One region of the Ferrimonas sp. YIN67 genome, then DNA from elsewhere that is predicted to be linked to it. Evidence: predicted binding sites of a transcription regulator. Region 1 holds the regulator's gene; each other region holds the start of a gene.
The links. Region 1 encodes MetJ, which represses methionine synthesis genes. Its sites were predicted from a motif close to TAGACGTCTAGACGTCTA; they were not measured.
Positions count from the first base shown of each region.

Region 1 (7,250 bases):
GCCATGATCGCGGATCAGCGGACCGCCGTTGATGTTAATGACCACATCGGCGCCCTGATGCTCCAGACCCAGGGTGTAGAGGCCGCTTTGCGGCGGCACCACTGTGGTGGTGTAGGTGACGGAGTAGCGATCCTTGGTCAGGCCCTTGTGGGGCTTGTCGTCGCTCCAGCTGAAGTCGATGTGGGCGACGTTTTCACGACCGGCGACTTTGCCACGGGCCATCTGATCGTCATGGTAGATGGCACGCCATACTCCCAGGCCCTGGTTATCCAGGGTGGTGATGTTGTCCATCGGGATGTGGCTGAGCTCGTCCTGACCCTCGGACCAGGGCACGTACAGCACCTCGACATCATCGCCCAGGTAGTCACGAATGCCCTGCAGCGGGGTCACGGGATTGGTGGCGGTTCCGGAGTAGGTACCGTAGTTCAGTACATCGGCGTTGGGGCCGATCACCGCCACGGTTTTCAGCGCCGACTTGTCCAGCGGCAGCAGCGGCGTGCCGTTCACTGGCTCGTTCTGCAGCAGTACCATGGACTTTTCGGCCAGCTCCAGGGCCAGATCCTTAAAGCTGGTCATGGTCTCGAACGGCAGGTCTTTCCACGGAGACAGCTCTGCCGGATCGAACATGCCCAGCTGCAGGCCCACCCGCATGGTGTTGCGGAAGGCGCGGTCCAGCTGTGCGGAGCTGGTCTTGCCCTGCTTGATGGCGGTCATCGCTTCACGGCGGAATACGCGGGTGTTATCGAAGTCCAGGGTCTCGGCGTTCAGTACCGCGGCGGTGGCTTCGACGTAGTTGTCGTAGATCTCGTGGCCGGTAAAGCCACGCTCAGCCCAGCCCTTGGTGGTCATCAGGATGGAGCCGTAATCGCCCAGCACGAAGCCGTCGAAGCCCCACTCGCCGCGCAATACGTCCTTCACCAGCCAGGTGTTGGTGACCGCCGGCTCGCCATTGAGGCTGTTGTAGGCGGTCATGATGATCTTGGCGTCGCCGTCCTGTACCACCTGTTTGTAGGCGGGGAAGTAGTATTCACGCAGCTGCTTCTCGGAGATATCGGCGTTGCCGTTGAAGCGGTTGTGCTCTTCGTTGTTGGCGACGAAGTGCTTGGCACCGGCGGCCACTTTCAGATATTTCGGATGGTCGCCCTGCAGACCCTGCACATAGGCGGTGGCAAAGGTGCCGTTGATCAGCGGATCTTCGCCGTAGGCTTCCTGGTTCCGGCCCCAGCGGGGATCGCGGCCGATGTTGATCACCGGTGACCAGAAGGTCAGCGGGCCACTGCGGCCCCAGGCCAGCTCCGGGCCATTGTGGTACTGGGCGCGGGCTTCGTCGGAGACCGCATCCCCCATGCGCTTCATCGCGGCCGGATCCCAGGTGGCGGCCAGGCCGATGGACTGGGGGAACACGGTGGCGGCGTTAGCGCGGGGCGATGCCAGGCCGTGCAGGGCTTCGCCGGGCATGAAGGATTTCAACCCCAGGCGCGGCACGCCTTTGTTCCAAAGGGTGATCATGTGGCCCTTCTCCTCGTCGGTCAGACGCTTGGAGAGGTCGTCCAGGCGCGCTTCGATGGAGAGGGTGTGATCGTAGAAGGGGATGTCGTACTGGGCGATCTCTTCGGCCGACATGGCGGCCATGACGCTGGTTGAAGCAAGTGCTAGAGAGATGGCAAGGCTTATTTTCTTCATTATATACCCGTCAGTTGACACTGATACTTGGCTATTGGGATAGCGTTAACAATGTTGTAATTCCTGAATCAGGATTTAGGAGAAACGACAGTCCTGCAAGTGAAGAAGCGCTTTACCAGGAGGTATTGTGAAGTAGGTCTCATGACGGTTTGAGGCCTGGGTGATGAATGACACTTAGTTACAACACATTGAGGTTTAGAACAATTGTACGAGGGATTGAGCAACCAGCATGGCCCCAGCGCAGAAACACAATAATAGGGTTGTCTGCTTCAATTGCGCCGGGTCGATGCGAACGACCAGTTTATCCCCCAGCCAGAACCCCGCGAGAGCAGGGGGGATCAGCAACGCCCCCCGAGCGAGATCAGCCCAGCCAAACTGGCCAGCGAGTGCCAGGATCAGCAGGGAGAGGGCGGCGCTGAAGACAAAGAAGCCTGACAGGGTATGACGCATCTGGGCGGCGGACTGGTTATTGTTGAGCAGCAGCGCCATTGGAGGACCGCCGATGGCGGAGATGGCGGCGAAGATCCCGGAAACCAACCCGGCACCAAACAGGTTTATTCGGGTCAGGGGGAGGCTGAATTTGGCCAGAGTAAGCAGCACTGCGGTCAACACGATCAGGCCAATGCCGAGTCCCAGCCACTGAGCCGAGGCCGCGACCAATAACCAGGTGCCGAGTATGCCGCCGGGAATTCGGCCGATCAGGGCGGGAGTCAAGATCCCCATCTCCAGTTTGAGGCCGATGCGTCTCAGGGTGAACAGGGAGATCATCAGGCCCATCATGATGATGGGACCGGGCACCCATTCCGGGTTGATAAAGTACAACAGCGGAGTCACCACGACCGCCAAGCCAAATCCGATGGCGCTCTGTACGATGGCACCAGTCAGAACAATCAGCCAGACCAGGGGCAGTTCGAAGGAGAGGAGGGAGGCCATAATATTCGCTTTTTAGAGACAAAAAAGCCTGCATTGGCAGGCCTTTTTACAACAAATCGGATTCACTCTTCGAGTTGTTCCGGGTCGATCCCCAGGGCGGCCATGATGTCGCGGGCGGCCGCCGGAACGCTGTCCGGCTTGTCTTTGCGCAGATCGTCATCCGCAGGCAAGGGTTGGCCGGTGTAAGCGTGGAGGAAGGCTTCACATAGCAGTTCACTGTTGGTGGCATGGCGCAAATTATTGACCTGCCGGCGAGTGCGCTCATCGGTGAGGATCTTCAGCACTTTGAGCGGGATGGATACAGTGATCTTCTTGACCTGCTCATTTTTTTTGCCGTGTTCCGCGTACGGACTGATGTAGTCGCCGTTCCACTCGATACTCATCGATGCACCTATAAGTCTTGATAACGGTTGCAATTTTAAACCCATGTCCGAGAGAGTCAAATTGTTGCCATCTTAACCTGTAAACGTTTAGACGGCTAAACGTCTTGACGCCCAAGCTTCGGCGGTTTAAGTTAGCCCATCATTATGATTTTGTTTTAATGCGTCAGTCCGGAGGATGCACCTCATGAGCCAGCCTCAGCTTGCCACCATCGCCGTCCGCGAAGGGATCGAAAGCGATACGCAGCACGGTGCCGTTGTGCCCCCTATCTACCTTTCCACCAATTACACCTTCGAGGATTTTGGCCAGCCGCGTCAATACGATTACGCGCGCAGTGGTAACCCGACCCGCGGTGTCCTCGGGCAAGCCCTGGCCAAACTGGAAGGCGGGGCCGGTGCGGTGGTGACCGCCACAGGTATGGCGGCGATCTCCGCGGTTACCGCCCTGCTGAACAGCGATGACCTGCTGGTCGTCCCCCACGACTGCTACGGCGGCAGTTACCGCCTGTTTACCTCGGTGGCGGCCAAGGGGGGCTTTCGGGTCGCCGTGGTGGACCAGACCGACGCTGCTGCCCTTGATGCCGTACTGGCGCAAAAGCCCAAGATGGTCTGGCTGGAAACCCCCTCTAACCCACTGATGCGCCTGGTGGATATTGCAGAGATTGCGGAAAAAGCCAAGGCTGTTGGTGCCTGGGTGGTGGTTGATAACACCTTCCTGTCGCCCATGCTGCAGCAGCCGCTGAGCCTGGGGGCCGACATCGTCATCCACTCCACGACAAAATACATCAATGGTCACTCGGATCTGGTCGGAGGCGTGGCGATCGCCAAAGAGGCTGAGCTGGCGGAGCAGCTGGATTGGTGGGCCAACTGTCTGGGACTGACGGGCGGTGCTTTCGATAGCTATCTCACCCTGCGTGGCCTGCGGACCCTGCCGCTGCGGATCAAACAGCATCAGAGCAATGCCGATGCGGTGGCCGAACTGCTGGTGTCTCACCCGGCGGTGGCCAGGGTGTATTACCCGGGGCTGGCGGACCATCCCCAACACGAATTGGCCAAGCGTCAACAGGCGGGTTTTGGCGCCATGCTCAGTTTCGATCTCAAGGGGGGTGAGCCAGAAGTGCGTGCCTTCCTGTCCCGCCTCAAGGTGTTCAGTGTGGCCGAGAGCCTGGGGGGCGTGGAGTCACTGATCTGCCATCCGGCCACCATGACCCACAGGGCGATGGCCGAGGAAGCCCGGATCGCGGCCGGGATCGGAGAAACTCTGCTGCGGATCTCCGTGGGGATCGAAGATCCTCGGGATCTGCTGGCCGACCTGCAACAGGCCCTGGGCTAATCCCCGGTGAAGGAAGGGAGTCATAGCGTGTCACGTCGTCTACTGCATAAATTTGGGGGGTCAAGCCTGGCGGATGCAGATTGCTATCGCCGGGTCGCCCATATCCTGCTCACCCAGGGAAACGCCGATGATCTGGTGGTGGTCTCTGCCGCGGGAAAGAGCACCAACGCCCTGATCGCCCTGCTGGAGCGGGCCAAGCAACAGCAAGACCTGTCTGGCGAGTTGGCGGAACTGGTCCAGTTTCAGCGGGGCCTGATCCAGCGGCTGCTGCTGGGGCCTGAGGCGGATACCGCCCTGGTTCAGTTGGAGGAAGATCTTAAGCAGCTGCGTCACTGGTTGGCCGAGCCGCGTCAGTACAGTGCCGATATCCAAGGGCTGGGCGAGCTGTGGTCGGCCCGACTGCTGGCCGCCCTGTTGAGTCAGTTAGGGGTGCAGGCGAGTGCCCTGGACGCCCGCCGTTTCCTGACCGTGAAAGAGGATCGCAGCCCCCAATACCCGATCAGTCGCGATAAGCTGGACGCTCGCCTACAGGCTTTAGCGGATACCCGGGTCGTGATCACCGGCTATGTGGCGGCAGATGAAGCCGGTCAGAGTGTGTTGCTGGGTCGGAATGGTTCGGACTACAGTGCCACTGTGATTGGCGCACTGGCCGGGGTTGAGCAGGTCACCATCTGGACCGATGTTCAGGGGGTGTTTAACGCCGATCCCAACCTGTTGCAAGACGCACGCCTGCAGGCCGAGCTGTCTCTGACCGAAGCGGATCGCCTGGCCCGACTGGGCTCACCCGTGCTGCATGCCCGCACGTTACAGCCGCTTCAGCAGCACTCCATGTCGCTGAATGTGCGATCCAGTTATACCCCGGAGCAGCCCTATACCCGGATCCTGGCTGAGGGCGCCAAGGCCGAGCCGGTGATCACCAGCTTGGACAAGGTGGTGGTCCTCTATGGCCCGGATGGTGAGGACAGCGATAGTGCCGCCGATTACCTGCGGGCCCATGGTCTGGCGCTGTTGGCGGTGTATCCCCTGCGCGGTGCCCTGGTGGTGACCGAAGAGCAGGCCGAAGCCGCTCAGGTGGCTTTGTTCGAGCATTACAATCAGTCAGTACGCAGTGAGCGAGGATTGGGGCTGGTGGCTCTGGTTAGTCGCCATGCGGGCCGCCTGAGAGGCGCGTTCGCTCGGTTGCTGGGACGTTGCGCCTGGCCGCTGTTGGCGGATCCCCTCGCATTAACGACCCTGGTGCCCAGTGACGAAGTGGCGGATCTGACCGCCCGAGTGCATCGGCGTTGTGCCGGTCCGCTGAAGAAGATCGGGCTCTTGGTGGCGGGTAAAGGCAACATTGGTGCCGCCTGGTTACAGCAGTTTGCCCACTATCAACGGCGGATCAGTGATGAATTGGAGGCTGAGCTGTCCCTGGTGGCGGTGCTGGGGCGGAACGAAGCCCTGCTGGCGCCGGAGGGGCTCAATCCCACCCAATGGCAGTCCCGCTTCGACAGCGAGGCACAGCCCTATGAGCTGACCGCCCTGTTTGACCGGGCGACGACTCTGCCTTTTGACGAACTGATCTTGCTGGATATCACCGCCAGCGGTGAGTTGGCTCAGGCCTATCCCCAGCTACTGGAGCGGGGCATCCACTTGATCTGTGCCAACAAGCAGGCGGGCAGTGGTCCTCAGGCGTTTTATGATCGCCTTAAAGCTCAGGTCGCGCAGCGCCATCTCTACTGGCGTTATAACGCCACCGTCGGGGCTGGTTTGCCGATCTTTTATGCCATTGACGATCTCAAGCGGGGAGGCGATACGGTGCAGCGCATCGACGGGGTGTTCTCCGGCACCTTGAGCTGGCTGTTCCACCACTTTGACGGCAGTAAGCCATTTTCTCAGTTGGTTTTGGAGGCTAAGGACAAGGGCTTCACCGAGCCGGATCCAAGGGAAGATCTCGGCGGCGTCGATATGCAGCGAAAGCTGCTGATCCTGGCACGGGAGCTGGGGTTGAAGCTCGAGCTGGAGCAGGTGGGGCTGGAATCTCTGGTGCCCGAGACACTGGCCGGGATCCCCACCGGCGAGTTCCTGGCCCGCATCGAGGAGCTGGATGGCCCCATGGCCGATGCCCTGGCCAGTGCTAAGGCACAGGGCCAAGCCCTGCGTTACACCGCCGCCCTGGCCATCGAAGGGGAGACCCTGCAAGCCAAGGTGGGGCTTGAGGCGGTGGCGCCCAAGCACCCCTTTGCCAGCTTGCCGCCGGGAGATAACCAGTTCCTATTGCGCAGCAGTCACTATCCAAACGGCCTGGTGATCCAGGGGCCCGGCGCCGGGCGTGAAGTGACTGCCGCCGCCGTACAATCCGATCTGGTGGCGATTTGTCGTCGCCTGTTGCACTAACAAGCCGAGAGCGAAGAGCTGGGGGCTAGGTCCTAGGTCCTAAGAGCTGATAGCTAATCGCTAAGAGCCTAGGCTCTTTCCTAGGAACGGAAGTGCCCCGAGCACCGAGGCATCGAACGAACAGTTAAGGGAATATATTGATATGGCATTTCATCACGCCCAACAAGTCGAAGCATTGAACGAGCGCCTCAGCTCCCTGAAAGATCTCAATGTTTCTTTCGAGTTCTTTCCACCCAACAGCCCGGCGATGGAGGAGACCCTGTGGCAGTCCATCGAGCGTCTGGCGCCGCTTAAGCCCAAGTTCGTGTCCGTGACCTACGGCGCCAACTCCGGTGTGCGGGATCGCACCCACAAGGTGATCGAGCGGATCCACGCCGAGACCGATCTGCAGGCGGCCCCCCACCTGACCCTGATCGACGCCGACGAGGGGGAGTTGCGTGAGCTGGCCCGCCAGTATTGGCAGCAGGGCGTGCGTCATATCGTGGCGCTGCGCGGTGATGTACCCGAGGGGCAGCCGAATCCAAACCGTTACGCCTCGGATCTGG
Region 1 is NZ_JBXVVJ010000006.1:175,980-183,229, forward strand. It holds gene AC2D8U_RS13955 (glycoside hydrolase family 3 C-terminal domain-containing protein) at 1-1,683, opposite strand, end outside; gene AC2D8U_RS13960 (TSUP family transporter) at 1,879-2,616, opposite strand; gene metJ (met regulon transcriptional regulator MetJ) at 2,679-2,999, opposite strand; gene metB (cystathionine gamma-synthase) at 3,184-4,329, shown strand; gene metL (bifunctional aspartate kinase/homoserine dehydrogenase II) at 4,357-6,705, shown strand; gene metF (methylenetetrahydrofolate reductase) at 6,848-7,250, shown strand, end outside.

Region 2 (7,250 bases), on a different contig from region 1:
AAAGCGAGATGCGCATTCTACACATCCATTTTTGTTCGTCAACCCTTGATTTCATTAAGGATTAACATCGCCGTTAGGGTCTCAGTGAAGAGCACCACCGCGAAACTGTTTCGCCATGCCCCGTCGACAGGAAGCGCATTATAGGGATGGCCAGGCAAGTTGCAACAATAAATCACTGCCAAACGAATCGCCTGGCTAATTTTCCACCAAAGCACCGAGATCTGGATGCCTTTTAACCAATCTGTCAGCTTCGATCAGCCGAATTAGTAAGGATCCAGGTAACCGCCTCTGGCAATGCATCGCTTACGGTATCGGCTAGAGCCGTTCCTTGCGCCGTTACACTCTTACCACTGCGAACCAAAACTTTTCCCGCAACCCCAGCAGCTTTAGCCGCCAGCATATCATCAGCCTTATCGCCCACCATATATGAAGCGCCCAACTCCACCCCATGTTCTTGGGCGCCTAGCAACAACATCCCGGGTTTCGGTTTTCGGCACTCACAATCACAGACGTAAGGTGCCTCTCCTTTTTGCGGATGATGAGGGCAGTAATAGATAGCGGTAAGTGGCGCGCCAGCAGAGGCAAAACGTTCTGCCATCCAATCGCACAGGGTCGAAAAATGCGCCTCACTATAATAGCCACGAGCGATACCCGACTGATTAGTCACCACGATAAGCTTAAAGCCGGCATCGACCAGTCGAGCACAGGCCTCCAGTACGCCAGGCACAAATTCAAAATCCTCGATCTTGTGTACATAACCGTGATCCACATTAATCACGCCATCCCGATCGAGAAATACCGCCTTACTCATTCGCTGTTCCTGCTCTTCGTTATTGCCCATTCCCCAGTGACACGCCTTTTTGGCATCAAGCATAGGGTGGATCTGTTTGTTGAGTGATATACCGAGCCATCCGCTGCTAAGTATCCCTTTGCCAGCTTGGCGGGTCAATTTAGCCCTGATATCACGATAGATTGGTCGACCAAGGCGCCATTGGGCGGTCATTAATCACGCAAACACCCGGTTTGGACGGCTAAATGGCTAAGTGTCCATTGACAGACTTCTGGACGGCTATTTAAACTGCATCCATCGGGCCAAGGCCCCACACGATAATGATAAGGCGACAGAATCGGTATGATCACTCTCGAAGCCATCCATAAAACATTCCGCCAGGGTGACCGCGTGATCCCGGCCCTACGCCCCACGGATCTTCATGTTCCTGCCGGCAGCATCTTTGGGATCATCGGAAGCTCCGGCGCCGGTAAGAGTACCCTGATCCGCTGTGTGAATCTGCTGGAGCGCCCCGATGGGGGGGCCGTAAAGATTGACGGTGTCGACCTCACCCAACTGAACGCCGCCGCATTGCGCAAGCAACGCCAGCAGATCGCGATGATCTTCCAGCACTTTAACCTGCTGGCCTCACGTACCGTCTTTGATAATGTTGCCCTCCCGCTCGAGCTGGGCGGCCTGGGTAAGGCGCAGATCACCGAGAAGGTAAACCAGTTGCTGGAGCTGGTCGGGATCGCCGACAAAGCGAGCAGCTACCCGGCCAACCTGAGTGGCGGGCAGAAACAGCGGGTGGCCATCGCCCGGGCCCTGGCCAATGAGCCTAAGGTGCTCCTGTGTGACGAAGCCACCTCGGCACTGGATCCGGAAACCACCAAATCAATCCTCAAACTGCTTAAAGAGATCAACCAAAAGCTGGGATTGACCATCTTGCTGATCACCCACGAGATGGAGGTGGTTAAGCAGATCTGCGATCGCGTTGCCATCATCGATCAGGGCAGCCTGATTGAGCAGGATGAAGTGGGCCCCTTCTTTGCCAACGCCAAAACCGAACTGGCCCGTCGCTTTATTCGCTCGACCCTGCATCTGGATGTACCCGATAGCTATAAAGCAACACTGCAAACCGAACCGTTCGAAGGTTGTCGCCCTCTGGTGCGCCTCACCTTCCGCGGCGACAGTGTCGATGCGCCGGTCCTTACTCAGGCCGCCAAACAGTTTGGCACCGACAGCAACATCCTCAGCGCCCAGATGGAATACGTTGGCGGCACCAAGTTTGGCCTCATGCTGGCTGAACTGATGGGCACACCGCAAGCCATCCAGGAAGCCCAACGCTATCTGATTGAACACAATATTGATGTAGAGGTACTTGGCTATGTCCAGTGATCTGATCCCCCTGCTGTGGAATGCCACCCTGCAGACCCTGCAGATGGTCTTCCTGTCCGGTCTGATCGCGGCCCTGGCCGGGATCCCCATCGGCGTGATCCTGCACCTGACCAAGACCGGTCAGTTGCTGGAAAACCTGTTGGTTAACCGAGTCCTCGGCGTGATTGTTAATGCCGGTCGCTCAGTGCCTTTCATCATCCTGCTGGTAGCGATCATCCCGTTTACCCGCATCGTGGTGGGCACCAGCATCGGCACCATGGCCGCCGTTGTACCGCTGACCGTCGGCGCCATTCCCTTTATCGCCCGTTTGATCGAAGGCGCGCTGATGGAAGTCCCCGGCGGTCTGGTGGAAGCGGCCCAGGCCATGGGCGCAAGCCCAGCCCAGATCATCCGTAAGGTTCTGCTGCCGGAAGCCCTGCCAGGGATCCTTAACAGCATCACCATTACCCTGGTGACTCTGGTCAGCTACTCCGCCATGGCCGGCGCCGTGGGCGGTGGCGGCCTGGGCGATGTCGGCATCCGCTACGGATACTACCGCTTCGAACTGGACGTCATGCTCGCAACCATAGTGATCCTGCTGGTACTGGTTCAAGCGATCCAATCCCTGGGTGACTTTGTGGTGCGTCGTATCGATCACAGATGAATGGCGCTCAAAAAACCAGCAGCACTCACGGCAATAACGCCAAAAACACGATAAAAAGACCAAGCTCAACATAACGAAAAGGTACAACCTCATGACCAAGACTCTACGCGCCCTGTTCGCCGCCGCCGCGGCTCTGGCCCTGTCCGCCTGTGGCAGCAGTGATTCCGATACCCTGAAGCTGGGTGCCATGGCCGGTCCGGAAGCCCAAGTCGCCGAAGTGGCCGCCAAACTGGCCAAAGAGCAGTTCGATCTCAACGTTGAGATCGTGCCCTTCACCGACTACGTGACGCCAAACGCCGCCCTCAATGACGGCAGCATTGACATCAACGCCTTCCAGCACCGTCCCTACCTGGATGGCCAGGTTGAAGCCCGTGGTTACGATCTGGTGGCCGTTGCCAACACCTTCGTTTACCCGATCGCTGCCTACTCCAACAGCATCAAGAACCTGGACGAACTGGCCAACGGCGCAAAAGTTGCCCTGCCAAACGATCCAACCAACCTGGGCCGCTCCCTGGTACTGTTGGAAGCTCAGGGCCTGCTGACCCTCAAAGAGGGCGTTGGGATCGCCGCGACCCCGCGTGACGTGATCGACAACCCGAAAAACCTAGAGCTCCTGGAGCTGGAAGCCGCACAGCTGCCCCGTGCCCTGCAGGACGTCAGCTTTGCCGTGATCAACAACACCTTCGCAGGTCAAGCTGGCCTGACCCTGGAGGAAAACGGGCTGTTTGTTGAAGACAAGGAGAGCCCTTACGTGAACCTGATCGTGGCTCATACCAAAAATCAGGACGACGAGCGTATCGCTCAGTTCATCAAGGCCTACCAGAGCGAAGCCGTACACGCCAAGGCCCTCGAGCTGTTCAACGGCAACATCGTGAAGGGCTGGTAAGCAAACGCTTTTGCCCTAACAGGGTTCAGTAAAAAAAGAGGAGGCTTCGGCCTCCTCTTATCGTCTCTGCTCTAGGGGGATGCACGGTTGCCAAGACTCCCAAGCTCAGTTCTAGCCTGGCTTCCTCTTTCTTTGTGACCCTATCGTGCCCATCCAACGCCACCGGCCAGATACGACTGAAACCTTGAGCACCTTCCTGAATGCGTGCGCCCAGCTTGCATAGACTCGCTAGGATCACAGTAGACGCTCAGGACCCGTATTGATGCCGTCGCCATATTGCCGTCCCGTCTCCGCCTAAAACAAAGCGTTACCTTCACGGCATGACCCCGTACTCCCAGCCCCATCGTCCCTGGCACCTTTCCCGCTGTTTCACTCCCCTGGGAGTTCCTGCTCGCAAAATCCCGGTTCCCCCCTTTCCATTACCAAAGCGGAACGCTACTGTTTAGGTCTTATCCATTTAGATCAGGACGTTACCATGTCTATCGGCACCATCGCCTCCCTGGCCATTGCAGTCATTCTCGTGCTCTATGTGATCAGTATCTTTAATAAACTGGTTGCCTTGAAAAACCGCCATCAGAACGCCTTTTCTCAGATCGAGGTTCAGCTCAAGCGCCGCTATGACCTGATCCCCAACCTGGTGGAGACGGCCAAAGCCTACCTCAAGCATGAACGGGACACCCTGGAAGCGGTGATCCAGGCGCGCAATCAAGCCATGGCCGGACTTCAGGCCGCCAGCAAGCATCCTACCGATCCGAGTTGTATCGGCCAGCTCGCCGCCGGTGAATCCGCCTTGGCCGGTGCCATGGGGCGCTTGAGTGTCGTGATGGAAGCCTATCCGGATCTCAAGGGCAATCAGAATATGATGCAGGTTTCCGAAGAGCTGACCACCACAGAAAATCGCGTCGCCTTTGCCCGCCAGGCTTTCAACGACGCCGTCACGGCCTACAACCAATACAAGCAGCAATTTCCACCCATCCTCTTTGCTGGCCTGTTTGGTCATGGCCAGGATGCGGCTTTGCTGGAGTTTGCCGACAGCGCCCAGATCCAGGACGCTCCCAAGGTCCAGTTTTAAGGGACATTCAGCATGGATTTCTTCGCTCAACAGGAGCAGGCCCGACGTCGTACGGGACTACTCCTGTTCCTGTTTGCACTGGCGCTTTTGGGGATCATCGCCGGGATCAACCTGGTGATTGGCCTGGCCTTGGGTTTTGGCTCTGGCACCACAGATCCAATGAGCTCCGTAACCACCTATCTGCTCTCCCCAAGCAGCGCCGGGATCAGCTTTATGGTGCTCCTGGTTATCGCCCTGGTGAGTGGCTTCAAGTGGCTGACGTTACGCAGCGGAGGCGTTGCCGTCGCCGAGTCACTGGGAGGCCGACCGATCCTGGCCAATACCGAGGATCTCGACGAGCGCCGAGTCCGCAACGTCGTCGAGGAGATGGCCCTGGCGTCCGGCCTGCCCGTACCCCCAGTCTATCTACTGGAGCATGAAGAGGGGATCAACGCCTTTGCCGCCGGTCACACCCCTGCCGATGCGGTGATAGGGGTCACCCGGGGCTGCGTCGCCAAACTTAGCCGCGCCGAGTTACAGGGGGTGATCGCCCATGAGTTCAGCCACATCCAAAATGGCGACATGCGCCTCAATCTGAGGCTGATCGCCGTACTGGCAGGGCTGCTGTTCATCAGTCAGATCGGTGAATTCGTCGTCCGTGCTATCGGCCGAAGCGGTCATCGCAGTCGAAATCGGGACAGTGACAAGGCCGGCATGGTGATCATGATGATCGGTGTTGCCCTGCTGGTACTGGGCTGGATCGGCACCCTGTGCGGCAATCTGATCAAGGCCGCCGTCAGCCGCCAGCGGGAATATCTGGCCGATGCCGCGGCGGTACAGTTTACCCGCAACCCCTCTGGGATCGCCGATGCCCTCAAGCTGATCGGGGCCGATCTCAATGGCAGCACCCTTGACCACCCCGAAGCCGCTGAAACCAGCCACCTGTTCTTTGGCCAGTTTCGACCCTTGACCTCCATGATGGCCACTCATCCGCCGTTGGAGAAAAGGATCCAGGCCATTGAGCCTCAATGGGATGGCAGCTACACCGAAGTGCTACAGCGACTGCGAGTACGCCAGGACAGTGCCAAGGAGAGCGAGCCCTCTTTGGCGGATGAAACTTCTGGACGCAACCTGGAAAGCATACTAACCGGGGCGGTGCTTCTCAGCCAGTTACCTCTGTTCCTGCAGGATAAAGCCCATGAGCCCGAGGACGCCAGAGAGCTCGCCTTGGCCCTGCTTTGGCCTCGTCAGGGTGCCAACACCATCGCAGAGCTTCCTCCTGCGGTTAAACAGGGGATCGAGCAACTAAGAGAACAACTTATTCCGCTCAGTCAGAAGCAAAAAATGGGGCTACTGCAGTTGGCCATGCCAACGCTGCAGATCTTGTCGCCCCAGCAAAAACGTACCCTGCTGCAACAACTGGCCACCTGCTGGCACTGCGACGATCAGGGCTTGCTGCGCTGGTGTGTCTGGCAAGTGCTCCGCCACTACCTCGAGGAGCGCCCCACCAGGCCGCTATCGCTGGATCAGAAAAAACGCGCAGCAACGTCGCTCATCGCCCTGTTAGCCCATCTGGGGCATGAAAACGGTCAACACACTCAAGATGCCTTTGAGCGAGGGATCCTCGCCTTTGGGCTGCGAAAGGCAGAACTGCCGATGCAGCCCCCATGGCATACGGCCGCCATGGCTATCCCACAGCTTAGAAACCTTTCTCCCCTGCGCAAACAACGGTTTCTGGAAGCCTGTCGCGTCTGCGTTGAACATGATGGACAACTGACCGCTGAAGAAAGCGTCCTCATGCAATGCTTGGCATTGTGTCTCGACGCGCCTCCCGCCCCGCTAGCCTGATGGTGTTAAGGCCGGTGATCCCATACCGGCCCTTGTTCACTTCAGAACGGTCCACGGGTAGCAAGGCATCGAAAGGAATGGGTCGCCGTAAACCTGCCTCCCTGACTCCCACGGGCATTCGCTTACGCATCTCAGATCTGCACCTTCCTGTGCTGCCCCTATTTACCGAAATCAGGATAATGGGTCCGTTTAGCCACTTCCAACTCGACCTGTTCGTTAGTCAACACCGACAGCCGAACTCAAGGGATTTAACCTCGCTTCACTCAACCGGTTTAGTCCCTTATGTGGCATAGGCAAGGCTGACCCTATTGAGTCGCCAAAAGGAGTGGCAGATGGAAACCAAGCAAATAGCTCAACTTAGATATGCCTACCAGTTCCTCACTCAGAACCAAGGGCAAACGATTTCATTGCAGGATCTCGCCGTCGCAACCGGCTGGAAGTTAAGCAGCATCCGCGCCTGCTATGGCAAGAAATGGAAGGGGGTGATATTAAAACCTCTGAAGAAAAGCCAGTTTAAGGTGATCATGCCAAAATCCATGACGCTAGATGAATTCACAGAGCTGCCTGCGCTGCTTGTCGAGCCCGTAATTCCGTAATCAAAATGAGCAGTCCCCATGCCCATTTCGAATGCGCTCCAGGGTTCATCCCCCTTTTA
Region 2 is NZ_JBXVVJ010000004.1:322,222-329,471, reverse strand. It holds gene gmhB (D-glycero-beta-D-manno-heptose 1,7-bisphosphate 7-phosphatase) at 245-1,003, opposite strand; gene metN (methionine ABC transporter ATP-binding protein MetN) at 1,133-2,167, shown strand; gene AC2D8U_RS11835 (methionine ABC transporter permease) at 2,157-2,810, shown strand; gene metQ (methionine ABC transporter substrate-binding lipoprotein MetQ) at 2,902-3,696, shown strand; gene AC2D8U_RS11825 (LemA family protein) at 4,172-4,768, shown strand; gene AC2D8U_RS11820 (M48 family metallopeptidase) at 4,781-6,595, shown strand; gene AC2D8U_RS11815 (hypothetical protein) at 6,928-7,191, shown strand.
Region 2: metN (methionine ABC transporter ATP-binding protein MetN) is a predicted target of MetJ. The motif match lies at 1,025-1,042, and genes of this name have one in related genera.

Region 3 (7,250 bases), on a different contig from region 1:
TGCTTTGGCAATGAGCCAGGGAGGTGAACCTGTGAGATCGGAGAGAGGCCAGCCATGATCTTTTTCGGCAATCAGGCTACACTGCGCGGATCCCAGTTGTATTAAGAGAATTTGCTATGGCGATCCAATGGTTTCCCGGCCATATGAACAAAGCGCGGCGTGAGATCAAGGAGGTGATGCCGCAGATGGATGTGATCATCGAGGTGCTCGATGCGCGCATTCCCTACAGCAGTGAGAACCCCATGGTGGCACAGCTGCGCCGGGACAAGCCGGTGATCAAGATCCTGAACAAGGCGGATCTGGCGGATCCCACCATGACTGAGCAGTGGATGGCCTATCTGGAGCAGGAGCAGGGTGTGAAAACTCTGGCGCTGGATACGGACAAAGCCAGCCAGGTGCATAAGATCACCGAGCTGTGTCATAAGCTGGTGCCGAATAAGGTGGGTCAGGATAAGCAGATCAAGGCGATGATCATGGGCATTCCCAATGTGGGCAAATCGACCCTGATCAATACCCTGGCCAAACGTGTCGTGGCCAAGACAGGTAACGAGCCGGCGGTCACCAAGGCCCAGCAGCGGATCAAGCTGGAGCAGGGGATCATGCTGTACGATACCCCGGGGATGCTCTGGCCCAAGCTGGAAAACGAGCACTTTGGCTATCGCCTGGCGGCCATTGCCGCGATCCGCGACACCGTGGTGGATTATGAAGATCTGGGCAGCTACGTTTCCGAATACCTGATGCGGATCTATCCTGAGCGCTTGATCGAGCGCTACAAGCTGGATCACCTGCCGGAGCAGGATTGGGAGTTTATGGAGATGGCGGGGCGCAAGCGCGGCTGTATGCGCGCGGGCAATCGGGTTGATTTTGCCAAGTTTGGTGCCCTGCTGATCAATGAGCTGCGCAGCGGTACTCTGGGGGGGATCACCCTGGAGACACCAGCCATGGCCGAGGTCGAGAAGGCCGAGCTGGAAGAGGCTCGGCGCAAGGCCGAGGAACTGAAAAAAGCCCAAGAGGAAGAGAAGCAGCGGCGCAAGCGCAGTCGTTGAAGGGCTTTCTTGCAAAGGAACCGGGGCTTGCCCCGGTTTTTTTACGAGAAAAAATGAACTCGTCTCGCTCAGGCTTGTGTGATGTGCCTGAGATCCAAGCAAGTGAATAACCCTTCACCCAGTTGAGGGAAGGGGGCATGCTGCTTGAGCAGACCAAACTCGACAAAACCACAGCGTTTTAATACCTCTATGCTGGCGTAATGCTTGTGATAGGGATGGGTCCGGATCTCGCGAAAACCGCGATGATTGAGCCAATTGACCCCGAGCGCACAGGCCTGTGTGGCTATCCCTCGGCCATGGAAGTCGGGTGATAGGCCAAAGTGGATCTCGGCGTAGTCTGCGCGAAAGAGAAACACCAGCAGGCCAATTGCCTCGTCCGACTCCGGCGTGGCAATGGCATAGATCAACGACGTGGGCTGTTGCTGTGTGTAGTTGTCGATGCATCTGGCGATCAGGGCGTCCGTCTGCTTGACGTCGCTATGTACTTCACTGGAGACATATCGAGCGGCGTCGGGGCGACTCTTATACGTCTCGAACAAACTGAAACGGTCGGACTCAACCAGCTTTCAAAGCCTGAACGCCTTCATCTCAATTGGCATGTCGCGCTTTGCTGTCGTCATACTCATGCTGTCAGTAGAACGGCAGGTGGCAGCTGGGTTGATCGTTCTTGGCCAGATAATCCTGATGGTAGGTTTCGGCGCGCCAGAAGGTGGTTGCCTCGGTGATCTCAGTGACGATGGTCTTGTCTTTCCAATAGCCCTTTGCCTGTTGCGCAGCCTTGGAGTGCTCGGCGATCTCGGCCTGTTGTGGATTGTGGTAGAAGATCACGCTGCGGTACTGGCTGCCGTGGTCGACGCCTTGTTGGTTGGGAGTGGTGGGGTTGTGGTGCTGCCAAAACAGATCGAGGATCGCTTCATAGCTGGTTTGTTCGGGATCAAACTCGATCTGGACCACTTCGGCATGGCCGGTGTTGCCCTGTTTGACTTGAGGATAAGTGGGGTTATCCAGGTGGCCACCCATGTAGCCGCAGGCGGTTGCGGTGACGCCGGGCAAGGCCTTGATAAAGTGTTCGACGCCCCAGAAGCATCCGGCGCCGAGGGTAGCTGTAGCCATTATTATCTCCTTATTTTTGTATCGGTGCCGGTTAAGGCTAGCACTTGGTGTGGACGTTTGGATGTCCAGACGCCCAGAGCTTACGATAAAGGGATCCTTGGAGCAAGCGTCGATTTGGCCACATTGCATCCATAGGTAACAAAATGGTTACAATGGCGTGGAGTCGTGTCTGGCGTGCTTGACCAAGGAGTGATGCGTGTTTATCCAGGATCTGCTGTCCCATACATTGGTGCACGCCCAAAGCGGCTGTGCGCCTTGCCACAAGACCTTGCCTGATGGTACCCAGGTATTTCTGGATCAGGTGGGGATCCTTCGTGTTGAACCCCCCGAGCCTGGTGGTATTGATCTGGTGCTTTCCGCCGGGATCCACGGTAATGAGACCGCGCCTTTGGAGCTGCTCAATCAGCTGGTGAGTGAGCTGTTGGAGGGCCGCTGGCCGTGCCGCAATCGGCTGCTGGTATTACTGGGCAACCCCTTGGCGATGCGACAGGGAGTCCGTGAAGTGACCCACAATATGAACCGCATGTTCAGCGGGGCTCACCGGCACTATGAAGGTCCCGAAGCCACCCGAGCCCAGACTTTGGAGCAGGCGGTCACGGCCTTTTTTTGCCGAGAGGGGGTGCAGCGCTGTCACTATGATCTGCATACGGCGATCCGCGACTCGCGGCGAGAGCGTTTTGCCATCTACCCCTTTCGTCATGGCAGACCCTGGCGGCGTCAGCAACTGGCGTTTCTTGATGCTGCCGGGATTGACGCCGTGCTGCTATCCCATACTCCGACCAGCACGTTCAGCTACTTCAGCTCCAACCGCTTTGCTGCCGATGCCTTTACGCTGGAGCTGGGACAGGTGCGCCCCTTTGGCGACAATGATCTCAGCCGTCTGTCGGCACTTCGCAGCCAGTTACTGGGCCTGATCCAGAACCTGCCCCTGGATCTGCCTGCTAACCCAAAGATCACTGTGTTTGATGTGGCTCAGGTGATCGACAAGCACACGGAGCATTTTGCCCTGAACTTTGCCGATGATCTGGCCAACTTTACTCCCTTCCCTCAAGGGGCCTTGCTGGCCACGGATGGAGCGATTGAGTATAGCGTCCAGGCCAGGGAGGAGGCGATCGTCTTTCCCAATGCTCAAGTGGCTAACGGGCAACGGGCCTGCTTGACCGTGGTGCCGGTGGGCGACGATCAACCCTTCGAGTAGCCTGGATGCTGGCTAAGCACCAGGTTGTAAATGCCTTTGTACAGTCCACGTTCATCGATAGGGGGTGGGGAACCGGCCTTTTGTTGTGACGCCGTTTACGCAGAGGTAGCTTGTTGCCAATACTAGATAACAGCAATCAGGGCGTTTGAGCCACTCGAATGCCACGACAGGGGGCGTAGCGATGACAGATCAGTCCACGGAAGTTGAAGAGAGTCACCAGGCCCGGCTGCTGGATCCCAAGGACAGGGTGATCCCCACAGTCAAGATCCTCGATGCCGAAGGGGCGCTGTATCCTGGCGCGGTTCCTCCAGAGATTGATAAAGAGCTCGCTTTGCAGATCCATCACAGTGCCGTCTTTACCCGGGTGCTGGATGAACGCATGTTATCGGCTCAGCGCCAGGGGCGGATCAGTTTCTATATGACCTGTACCGGGGAGGAAGCGGCGGTCCTGGGCGCGGCGGCGGCGCTGGCACCCCAGGATATGATCCTGGCTCAGTACCGGGAGCAGGCGGCCCTGAGGTTTCGTGGCTTCACCACCGAACAGTTTATGAACCAGATGTTTTCCAATGATAAGGATCTGGGGAAAGGCCGGCAGATGCCGATCCACTACGGCAGTCGGGCATTGAATTACATGACCATCTCCTCTCCCCTGGGGACACAGATCCCTCAGGCGGCAGGTTATGCCTATGGCCAGAAACTGCAGGGGGAGAATGCCTGCACCCTCTGTTTCTTTGGCGAGGGCGCGGCATCGGAGGGCGATTTTCATGCGGGGCTGAATATGGCGGCGGTGCATCAGGCTCCGGTGATCTTTTTTTGTCGCAACAATGGCTATGCGATCTCCACCCCGGCCAATGAACAGTATGCCGGGGATGGGATCGCCGCTCGTGGGGCCGGTTATGGGATCAAGACCATACGGGTGGATGGTAACGATATGCTGGCGGTGCTGGCGGCCACCCAACTGGCTCGGCGCGAAGCTTTGGCCAAACAGTGTCCTGTGCTGATCGAGGCGATGAGTTATCGCTTGGGGGCCCATTCCAGTTCGGATGATCCCAGTGGCTACCGCAGCAGGGAGGAGGAAGCCAAATGGCGGGCCTATGATCCTGTGAGACGTTTCAAACTGTGGCTGGTCGCTCAGGGGTGGTGGGACGAGGATCAGGAAGAGGCCCTTTACAGCAGGTTTAGGAGTGAGGTCCTGGCGGCAGTCAAGGAGGCGGAAAAACGGCCTATGCCTCCGTTGGAGACTCTGGTAACGGATGTCTACGATAGGGTGCCCGCCCATCTTGAGGCTCAGCTCGAACAGGTCAAGGAGCAGGTACGCCTTTACCCCGAGCAGTATCCGTTGACCCGGGACAGGGAGAGTTGAACATGCCACAGATGAATTTGTTGCAGGCGATCAATGATGCACTGGATCTGGCCATGGGCAATGATCCACGGGTGCTGGTCTTTGGCGAGGATGTGGGCCATTTTGGTGGAGTGTTTCGTGCGACGGCCCAGTTGCAGGATAAATACGGCAGGGAGCGCTGCTTCAACACGCCCTTGACGGAGCAGGGGATCATAGGTTTTGCCAATGGCCTGGCGGCTCAGGGAATGCGGCCTGTTGCGGAGATCCAGTTCGCTGATTACATCTTTCCCGCGTTTGATCAGATCGTCAACGAGTCTGCCAAGTTTCGCTATCGCAGTGGCAATGAGTTTAATGTGGGGGGACTGACGATCCGTACGCCCTATGGCGGCGGGATCGCCGGTGGTCACTATCATTCCCAGTCGCCGGAAGCCTACTTTACCCATACGGCGGGACTCAAAGTGGTGGTGCCCCGGGATCCTTATCAAGCCAAAGGCCTGCTGTTAGCAGCGATCCGGGACGATAACCCCGTGGTGTTCTTTGAGCCCAAGCGTCTCTATCGGGCCAGCGTCGGTGAGGTGCCCAAGGAGGATTATGAGCTTCCCCTCTCTGAGGCAGAGGTGATGCAAACCGGCAGTGACATCAGTTTGCTGGGGTGGGGGGCGCAACTGGAACTGATTGACAAGGCTGCCCAGCGAGCTGCCCAGGAGGGGATCAGTTGTGAGGTGATCGATCTGCGCACGTTGCTGCCCTGGGATCAGCAGACGGTGATCCAGTCCGTAAAGAAAACCGGTCGTTTGCTGATCAGTCATGAAGCCCCCCTGACCGGTGGGTTTGCCGGGGAGATCGCTGCCACCATACAGGAGCACTGCTTTTTGCACCTGGAGTCTCCCATTGCTCGGATCTGTGGTCTGGATACTCCTTATCCCCTGGCTTTGGAGCAGGAGTATATGGCCAACGAACATAAGATCTACGAGGCCATAAAGGCCTGCGTCAATTTCTAAGGGGGATTGATGATCAAGGAATTTATCCTGCCAGACATTGGCGAAGGCGTGGTGGAGTGTGAACTGATCAACTGGTTGGTTGATGAAGGGGACAGGGTCACAGAAGACCAGCCCGTCGTCGAAGTGATGACCGATAAGGCGATGGTGGAGATCCCGGCGCCATACAGCGGGGTGATCACCAAGCTGCACTGCCGCCAAGGGGAGATCGCCAAGGTGCATGCTCCCCTTTTTGAAATAGAGGTAATGGAGGAGGGAGAGGCGGAGGAGTTCGGCTTGAAGGTTTCACCGATCACCTGTGACGGTGAGTTGAAGGAGTTTCTTTTGCCGGATATTGGCGAGGGGATCGTTGAGTGTGAGGTGATCGACTGGCTGGTCGAGGAAGGGGATAGCGTCGTAGAAGATCAGCCGATCTGTGATGTCATGACCGATAAAGCCTCGGTCCAGATCCCGGCGAAAGAGACGGGAACCATCGCCAAGCTGTATTACCGTAAAGGGCAGTTAGCCCGAGTGCATGAGCCTCTGTTTGCCATGCGGGTTAGAGCCGAGTCCGGTGGCGTGACTCAGGCCGGGGCTCAACAAGCTGAGAAGGTCGGGGAGGCCAAACAACAGGGTAAAGCCCTGGCCAGTCCTGCGGTGCGACGGCTGGCTCGGGAACATCAGCTGGATCTGAGCCTGGTTCCCGGTACGGGTAAGCACGGCCGGATCTACAAGGAAGATATTCACCGCTATCTGGAGGCAGAGTCAAAGGTGGTGTCTGGCTCCGTGTCAGTGACTCCTCCATTGAGTGAGAACCGAGTCGAATTGATTCAAGGGGTGCGGGCTGCCATGGCTCGGCAGATCACCGCTTCGGTACAGACTATTCCTCACTTTACCTATTGCGATGAACTGGATCTGACTGAACTAGTCGCTTTGCGGAGCAGGCTGAAGAGCCAGTATGCCGAGAGCGGCATAAGGCTGACCCTGATGCCTTTCTTTGTTAAGGCACTGTCGATGGCGATGGACGCCTTTCCCTTGTTGAACAGCCGAGTCAATGAGGACTGCACCGAGCTCACCTACTTGTCTGATCACAACATAGGCTTGGCGGTGGATGGCAAGCTGGGGCTGATGGTACCCAACATTAAACGGGTGCAGGATCGCTCCATTTTAGAGCTTGCCAAAGAGATGGCTCGGCTGACGGATGCAGCGCGCAACGGCAAGGTGGCCCAGGCCGATCTCCTTAACGGGACCATCTCCATCTCCAATATCGGTGCTCTGGGGGGGACGGTGGCGACGCCGATCATCAACCAACCCGAGGTGGCGATTGTTGCTCTGGGCAAACTCCAGGAGTTGCCCCGTTTCAATGATCTGGGCAGTGTTGAAAAAAGGGCAGTCATGCAGATCAGTTGGAGTGGGGATCACCGAGTGATTGATGGGGCCACCATGGCGCGGTTTTGCAACCAGTGGAAAGGGTATCTCGAGAGCCCGGAACGAATGCTGCTCCTCTTAAGATAGTTTGGGCACGGTGTCGCTATTCGCTGAGGAGAGGCCTTGTATCTCACTTGTACAGGCGT
Region 3 is NZ_JBXVVJ010000010.1:17,408-24,657, reverse strand. It holds gene AC2D8U_RS18035 (acyl-CoA carboxylase subunit beta) at 1-58, shown strand, start outside; gene ylqF (ribosome biogenesis GTPase YlqF) at 117-1,046, shown strand; gene AC2D8U_RS18025 (GNAT family N-acetyltransferase) at 1,115-1,609, opposite strand; gene msrA (peptide-methionine (S)-S-oxide reductase MsrA) at 1,677-2,159, opposite strand; gene astE (succinylglutamate desuccinylase) at 2,356-3,357, shown strand; gene AC2D8U_RS18010 (thiamine pyrophosphate-dependent dehydrogenase E1 component subunit alpha) at 3,539-4,720, shown strand; gene AC2D8U_RS18005 (alpha-ketoacid dehydrogenase subunit beta) at 4,723-5,700, shown strand; gene AC2D8U_RS18000 (dihydrolipoyllysine-residue acetyltransferase) at 5,710-7,191, shown strand.
Region 3: msrA (peptide-methionine (S)-S-oxide reductase MsrA) is a predicted target of MetJ. The motif match lies at 2,210-2,227, and genes of this name have one in related genera.